Regions from separate parts of the Staphylococcus hyicus genome, predicted to be linked through region 1. Evidence: predicted binding sites of a transcription regulator. Region 1 holds the regulator's gene; the other holds the start of a gene.
What was found. Region 1 encodes Rex, which represses fermentation and respiration genes when NADH is low (regulators of the CRP and FNR family bind a similar motif). Its sites were predicted from a motif close to TTGTGAAATATTTCACAA; they were not measured.
Positions count from the first base shown of each region.

Region 2: a site for Rex is predicted at 1,241-1,258, ahead of SHYC_RS02385 (nitrate reductase subunit alpha). Genes of this name have one in related genera too.

Region 1 is NZ_CP008747.1:869,332-873,527, forward strand. Features, by position in the region: gene SHYC_RS03965 (ABC-F family ATP-binding cassette domain-containing protein) at 1-439, opposite strand, end outside; gene SHYC_RS03970 (redox-sensing transcriptional repressor Rex) at 713-1,348, shown strand; gene SHYC_RS03975 (YeeE/YedE family protein) at 1,528-2,610, shown strand; gene SHYC_RS03980 (sulfurtransferase TusA family protein) at 2,635-2,859, shown strand; gene SHYC_RS03985 (sucrose-6-phosphate hydrolase) at 3,198-4,196, shown strand, end outside.
Region 2 is NZ_CP008747.1:560,793-564,988, reverse strand. Features, by position in the region: gene SHYC_RS02385 (nitrate reductase subunit alpha) at 1-1,134, opposite strand, end outside; gene SHYC_RS02380 (5'-nucleotidase C-terminal domain-containing protein) at 1,415-3,706, opposite strand; gene cobA (uroporphyrinogen-III C-methyltransferase) at 4,014-4,196, opposite strand, start outside.

The DNA of each region.
Region 1 (4,196 bases):
TAATTTTACTTTCATATTGGTATCCTTCCATTTGTTCGAATTGATTAGATAATGATTCATAACGATTTAAGTGTTCTTGATATTCGGGACTTTCATAATCATCTGCATGTGTACTCAACCAATCGGTTTCAAATTGCATCTTTTGTGCAATTGACTCGATTTCTTGAAAGGGTTTCGACATTTCCTCGATTACCGTATTTTTGGTATCTAGTGTCATCTGTTGGGTTAAATAGCCAATCTTCAAACCTTTAATTTTAGAGATATGCCCGCTATCGTAATTGTCTACGCCAGCAATAATTTTCATTAGCGTTGATTTTCCAGCACCATTTCGACCAACGATGCCAATACGTTCGCCTGTCTGTACTTCAAAATTGACGTTATTGAAAATTTCCTCACCGTCAAATGATTTTGAAAGTTGATTTAATTGCATTAGTATCATGTGCAAGCTCCTTTCATTCTTAATTATTGTACAACAAAGTGAAAGGGTATCAAATAGATTATGTTCCTTTAAAACCGGTTTTAAGTTATAATTATTATGAATAAAAGTTGGTGAATTTTTTAACAAAACAATATTAAGTCATAATGTATTTACAGATATTTATAGTATATAAAGTAGATAATTCTTTTTATTATAAAATATTTTTAAAGCTACAATAGCACATATGACTTAGTTTGTTGCCTGAAATGGCATGTGAAAGATGGAGGAACGAAAATGACTAAAGAATTAAATAAAATTCCACGCGCGACATTGAAGCGCTTACCGTTATATTATCGCTTTGTAAATAGTCTCAAATCGAAAGGAACATCTCGCGTTAATTCTAAAGAAATAAGCGAAGGTCTTGGTATAGATTCTGCTACAATTAGACGTGATTTTTCTTACTTCGGTGAACTTGGTAAAAAAGGGTATGGTTACAATATTGACAGTTTATTAGAGTTTTTCAAATCCGAATTGAGTGATGCTGATTTAATTAAAATTGGTGTTGTCGGTGTGGGACATTTAGGAAAAGCGTTAATTTCATTTAACTTTCCAATACATGACGATATGTTTATTACAGAAGCTTTTGATATTGATCCAGATATTGTTGGTACAAAAATTGGTGATGTAACAGTGAAATCAATGGATGAAATGAAAAAAGTGATTCAAGATCAAGCGTTAGAAGTAATTATTATTGCGACACCGATTAAGGTTGCCCAAAGTGTTACAGACAAAGTTGTTGCTGCTGGCGTAAAAGGAATTTTAAATTTTACACCATCACCAGTGCAAGTGCCAAATGATGTTCAAGTACATCAAATCGATTTAGGCGTTGAACTTCAGTCGTTATTGTTTTTTATGAAAAACTATGGTTAAGCAATAAAACATTTTTAATCATTAACGTTAGAATGTATGATGCATGAGAATCAACTTAATATATAAATGAAAAATCGAAGTGTAAGTGCTTCGATTTTTTTATTTTGGAATATCCCCTTGATAAAAATAGTTTATTTGTTATAATTCTTATCATAATAATCGGGATAGGAGATGTTTAAATGGTTTGGACAATTATAAGTGGGCTAATCGTAGGGGGACTGTTAGGTTTTGTAATGCAACGTACTCGGTTTTGCTTAACAGGCGGCTTTCGGGATATGTATGTTCAAAGAAACAATAAAATGTTTTATGCATTACTTATTGCTATAACAATTCAAGCTATCGGAATTTTTCTTTTAAACGCCATTGGGGTAATTACTATTTCAAATGAGACGTTTCCAATAATTGGAACAATCATTGGCTCATTTATTTTTGGTATCGGTATCATTTTAGCGGGAGGATGTGCTACTGGTACGTATTACCGTGCGGGTGAAGGATTGATTGGGAGTTGGATAGCCCTTTTAATGTATGCATTATTTGCGGCGATTACTAAAAATGGCGTTTTAGCCCCCTTAATGAATAAAATTAATAGTAAGACAGTTGCCAATGCAGATATGGCTCAATCGACAGGTATTCCAAGTTGGATATTTTTAATTATTTTAGTTGGTGTTACGCTGTTTCTAGTCAATAGAACATTGAGAAAACCGAAACCTAAAATAGCAGTACCACAATTAAAACAACGATATACAGGGTTACGTCACATTTTATTTGAGAAACGTTTCCATCCCTTTGTTGCAGCAATTGTAGTCGGCTTTATAGCGTTAATTGCTTGGCCCATGTCAGAGTCCACTGGGCGACAAGGCGGATTAGGAATCACCACTCCTTCTTCTAAAATTGTCATGTTTTTAACGACAGGTGATGTTTCAACTATAGACTGGGGTGTTTTTCTAGTTATTGGAATCTTTTTTGGATCATATATTGCAGCGCGAGGCTCAAGAGAATTTGCATGGCGTTTACCGGATAAGAAAACACTGCGCAATAGTGCTGTTGGAGGTACTTTCATGGGTTTTGGGGCAGCAGTCGCAGGAGGATGCTCCATTGGTAATGGATTAGTTGCTACTGCAGCATTATCATGGCAAGGTTGGATAGCACTAGCCTTTATGATTATTGGTACGTGGTTTATGAGTTATTTTATGTTTGTTCGACCTATGAGAACTGTACAACGGGGGAAAACAATACAGTCGCAAGCAATGCGTGCGTCATAATCCATAACAAACGGAGGGTTCAAAATGATACATGATTTAGGAACAGTAGGGATGGTTTGTCCATTTCCACTTATTGAAGCGCAAAAGAAAATGCAAGAAATAGCATTAGGAGACGAACTGAAAATCGATTTTGATTGTACACAAGCTACAGAAGCCATTCCTAATTGGGCTGCTGAAAATGGTTATCCAGTTACAAACTATGAACAAATAGGAGATGCTTCTTGGACCATAACTGTGCAAAAAGCCTAAGCACAATTGATGCCGATTAAATCCTTTAGACGAAAGGGTTTGATCGGTTTTATATTGAAAAAATTTCATTTATCAGTGGCGATGTGTGATAAAATAACATAGAGATTATGAAAGCACAAATGACTCATTTTTTACGATTTATTAATGTATGATCACCACCACACAAGTTTTAACGCGTGCCTAATAAATAGGATTCATACAAGTATAGCAACTTTAATATTTACATAGATTGAATAGTGTTCTTGATATGCGCTATGTGACTTATCAAGTTGAGTAGGTTCGAGAAGCATTAGATTCATCTTATCTACAAAAATTTATAAAGGAGGAAATGTAAAGGAATGGAGCAATGGAGTCGGGAAAAGCGTTACCAAAAGTTAGAGGATGTGAATACCAAATCACTTGATACATTAAAAAATCGTGTGCAAGCATCCCTGTATCGCCAAAAATTTCATATTCAGCCCCCAACGGGTTTATTAAATGACCCAAATGGTTTGATTTATTTTCAAGGTCAGTATTATTTATCGCATCAATGGTTTCCATTAGGTGCAGTTCATGGTTTGAAATATTGGTTCCACTATAATGGAAATACATTAGTGACATTAAAACCTCAGGGTCCAATATTAAAACCAGACACGATGTATGATAGCCATGGTGCCTACAGTGGTAGCGCATTTGAATTTCAAAACCAACTTTATTATATGTATACGGGTAATCATCGTACGCAGTCTTGGGAAAGACGGAGTAGTCAGTTATTAGCCAAAGTAAATGATAATGGAGAAGTGGTGAAATTCAATACACCTGCTATTACTGGTCCACCAGAAGGGTATACGCATCATTTTAGAGATCCAAAAGTATTTAAAAAAGATGACGAATTCTATGCGATGATTGGTGCGCAAAGGGCAGATTGTACAGGTGCGATTTTGCTATATAAAACGTTGAATCCTGTAGGGACTTGGGATTTTGTAGGTGAGATTAAAACCCAATTAAAGACATTCGGTTATATGTGGGAATGTCCAGATTACTTTCATCTCAATGGAAAAGATATTTTATTGTTTTGTCCACAAGGGATAGAATCAGAAGACAATACCTATCAAAATATATATCAAAGTGGCTATCTCATAGGTCATTTAGATTTTGAAACACTCACATTTGAACACGAGTCATTTATTGAACTTGATCAAGGTTTTGATTTTTACGCGCCGCAAACATTTTTAGATGAAGCAAAGCGTCGGGTATTAATAGGGTGGATGGGACTACCTGAGACCGAATACCCAACTGATGACGAAGGATGGGCGCATTGCTTAACGGTTCCAAGAATTTTAACGATTGAGTCAGGT
Region 2 (4,196 bases), 310 kb from region 1:
GGTGTCTGTTAAAGCATCAATTACAACCGGTTTCCACTCACTATTCGGCGTTGTACTTCCTAAATCACTTGACCGTAAAAAACGCCCTGCTTTGTATCCTTTATCATCTTGATCTAAACGAATGATAAATGGCATATCTGAGTACTGCTTTGCATAGTTAATAAACATTTCTGATGGATTATCTTCATAAAACTCTTGAAGAATGACATGCGTCATCGCTTGTGCAATGGCTGCATCTGTACCGGGATTAGGTGCCATCCAGTTGTCCGCAAACTTAACGTTTTCAGCATAGTCAGGTGCTACCGAAATCACTTTCGCTCCTTTATAACGCACTTCAGTCATAAAGTGCGCATCTGGCGTACGCGTTAAAGGTACGTTAGAGCCCCACATCATAATGTATGACGAGTTATACCAGTCACTTGATTCTGGAACGTCTGTTTGTTCACCCCAAATTTGTGGAGATGCTGGTGGTAAATCTGCGTACCAATCATAGAAACTTAACATTTCTCCACCAAGTAATGAAATGAAGCGGGCACCCGCTGCATAACTGATCATTGACATGGCAGGAATTGGTGTAAACCCAGCGATACGGTCCGGACCATCTTTTTTAATTGTGTAAATTAATTGTGCTGCAATCAGCTGTGACACGTCTTTCCAATTCGCTCGAATGTGTCCACCTTTACCACGTGCAGATTTGTAAATGGTTGCTTTTTCCTCGTCCTCTACTATGGAAGCCCATGCCTTGATTGGATCTTGGTGTTCGTCTAATGCACTTGTCCATAAATCCCATAATTTTCCGCGGACATATGGGTATTTAATACGTAATGGACTGTATTCATACCATGAAAATGATGCACCTCGTGGGCAACCACGCGGCTCAAATTCAGGCATATCAGGTCCGCAACTTGGATAGTCTATTTGTTGATTCTCCCATGTAATGACACCATTTTTAACAAATACTTTCCACGAACATGAGCCCGTACAGTTCACACCATGTGTTGTACGCACCACTTTATCGTGGCTCCAACGTTCTCTATACATCTTTTCCCATTCACGGCTTTTATGTTCTAAAACCGACCAGTTCCCATTGAACTTTTCAGTAGGTTTAAAGAAATTCAATCCAAATTTAACCATGTTCATCCTCCTTAAATACATAGGCTTTCCAACTTAATTCAATTGTATAATTCAACCTTCACACACAACATTAGGGAAATACCTAATTCGATAGTAAAATCCCCTAATGTTAAAAAATTCACATAGTTGATACACAGATATTTTTATCAATCATTGCCATTTAAAAACACTTAAAATGTTCTGTTTTAAAAATCAACGCAAAAAAACGCTCAAAATTCCACGTGGAATTTTGAGCGTTTAATCCTTACACTACGAAAGCTATAGCTTTTTTCTCATCATTTTAAGCAGTGTAACGTCTTGTTAATACCATACCACCCAAGACAAGTAATCCGCCTACCCATATAGGCGTTTGTTCAGAATGTCCTGTATCAGGTAATTGTTGTATCTTTTTAGTCGATAATAAAACATGACTAGTGTGTAATGACACCCATTCACCATTTACTTGTACATAGCCATTTTGACCATTAATAGGAACAAAAGGTGCATCACCTATGATTTTTACACCATTATGAATATGATGCGTTTGTTTCGCATTTATTACTTTCATATTCATTTTAGGAACCATTGATTGTTGAGTCGCACCATTCGATGCACCTTGTTGCGGTTGTTTCGGGAAAGGCACCACTTTATCTTCTTGTGCTTCTAAAACTTCAGGCTTACCATTAATGATTCGAGTTGGCGCTTTAGTATTATATTGTGATACATCCGCTTGTTTTAAATAATCTGCAAACACTTTATCTAATGATAACCCTTCTTCCCTAGGGCCATTTAACATCGTATAACCATCTCCGCCCGAGGCAGTGAAATCATTTGTCGCAACATGATACACACGATTGACATCTAGCGCCTCAAACTTACCTGTTTGCTTATTTAAAATATGAATTGCTTTAATACGTTTTCCAGCTGATTGATTCATATCATAATAAACACGGATAGATTTCGAAACTTGTAATAAACCACCATTCGCAGATAATTGCTTCACGTCATTAACTGTTTCAAGCGGTGCACTTAAACTATGTTCAAATGCTGCTAAAACATCAGACCCTTTGACTTTAATTTGAGAAATCGTATTACCAAATGGCAGTACGGTAATGATGTGATTTAACGTTACCTCGCCTTTGTTGATTGAGGCACGAATGCCACCACTATTCGTCACAGCAAAGTCAGCCGGTTGACTAAAATGGTCTTTACTATATGCTTCCATTGCGTCCGCAATTGCATTACCTAGATTTGTCTCATGACGACGCACGTGATCACGTTCCCCAACAAAGTCAATTTCGTTATTTGGAATCACCACTTCAGACGTTTCTTTTAAGAATGCCTCATTCGCTTTATCTACTTGTGCTTTCACTATTGGATCTGGTTGTATCTGGGCTACATCTTTTACACTGATTAAAGATGCTTTAAGGTCACTTACAGTATTGTTGTTAAAATTAAAATCTATTTTACCGATATTCGCAAGTGCTGTTCCTGTTTGCGCAAGTAAATCACGACCATACATTTGACCATGTTGCATCACTGTATGAGAATGCCCGTCAATAACAATTGTTGGCACTGTGTACTGTGAGCGTTGCTGAATTTGTTGTGTTAAATAATCTGAACGCCACGTTTCTTGTGTTGTTGAATCTACCCCCAAATGAGATAAAATCACAAACGCATCAACTTTACCGTTGAGTGCATCCATTTCACGTAAAACACTTTTAAGCGGGTCATCAAATGTGACGCCTCGAATACCTGTAGGACTTGTTTTCGTTTTTGTTTCAGGTGTCGTTACACCGATAATGCCATAACGCACCCCATTTTTTTCAATGATTGCCGATGGTTTAAAAGCTAATTTGCCATTTTTGTACACATTAGAACTTAAAATTGGAAAATTAAGCATACCTTCTAACTTTTTCAATTGATCAAAACCAAAATCGAATTCATGATTACCTGCAACCATCGCATCATAACCAACGGCATTCATGGCTTTAGCCATTTCTTCACCTTTTGATTGATTTGATAATGGTAACCCTTGAAAAGCATCTCCTGCATCTAACATTAAATCCGGATGATGTTGGTCTTTAATTGTTTTGGTTTTTGCCATGCCGATGACACGTCCCTCTTCTTCAACAAGACGTCCGTGAATATCATTCGTATGTAAAATGGTGTGTGTCTTCGATGACGTTGCCTGTGCCTGTTTAGGCTGTATTGTAGCTCGTGATTGAATCCCTGTTAACGTCGCTCTTTGCGCATTTTGTCCTTCTTTTTGATTTACAGGCGTACTAGACGCTGCTTCAGACGTTACGTTTGACACTTCTGGTTGCACGTGATGTTCTAAAGATTGTGGTTGAGACGCATCAGATGTCGTTGCCATTGGTGTTTGTTTACTTGTGTTGGTCATCGATGGTGACTGCGCGACTGAAGATGATGTATTCGCCGCTACAGGTTCAGATGAATTTTGCTGTACGTTGGTTGTTTTTTCTGACGGTTGTGATATTGTTTCAGCATGTACCGATGTCCCAGACATTAAAATCAGCATACTGACTATCATACCGATCATAAAAATACTATAAAACCCTAATCGCTTCATATGTAACCTCCTTTAAAATGTCGTACACTATCATCCTAGCATAATATCGCTTTACAGTATGAAATAATTATGAAATTTATATGAATTTATGATTAAGACACCAACGTATTATGCGTTATATTACAAAAAACCTTCAAAGCACATCACTACTTGGACTTTGAAGGTTTTAAAGTGATAGATATATGTTACGCTTTGTAGCGAAATAATACATTGATGCTGTAACAATAAGAGAAGGGCTCGTTCTACCCTTCAATTTACCAATAAGGAGAAATAATCCGTGTGCACAAGACATATAATTGAATCGTATTCACTGTCTTACGGGCTGTGACTCAGATAAATACTGTGTGAACGTAGTCGTATCAATGAGTGCGGTTAATATTTCGACTTGTGATGGGTGAATCGATGCGGTTGCTCTATCATCAATAATCGCCCATCCGCCCCTTTCATAAATATCCATGGCTTGCGGCATACATTTGTCACGCGCGCCTTT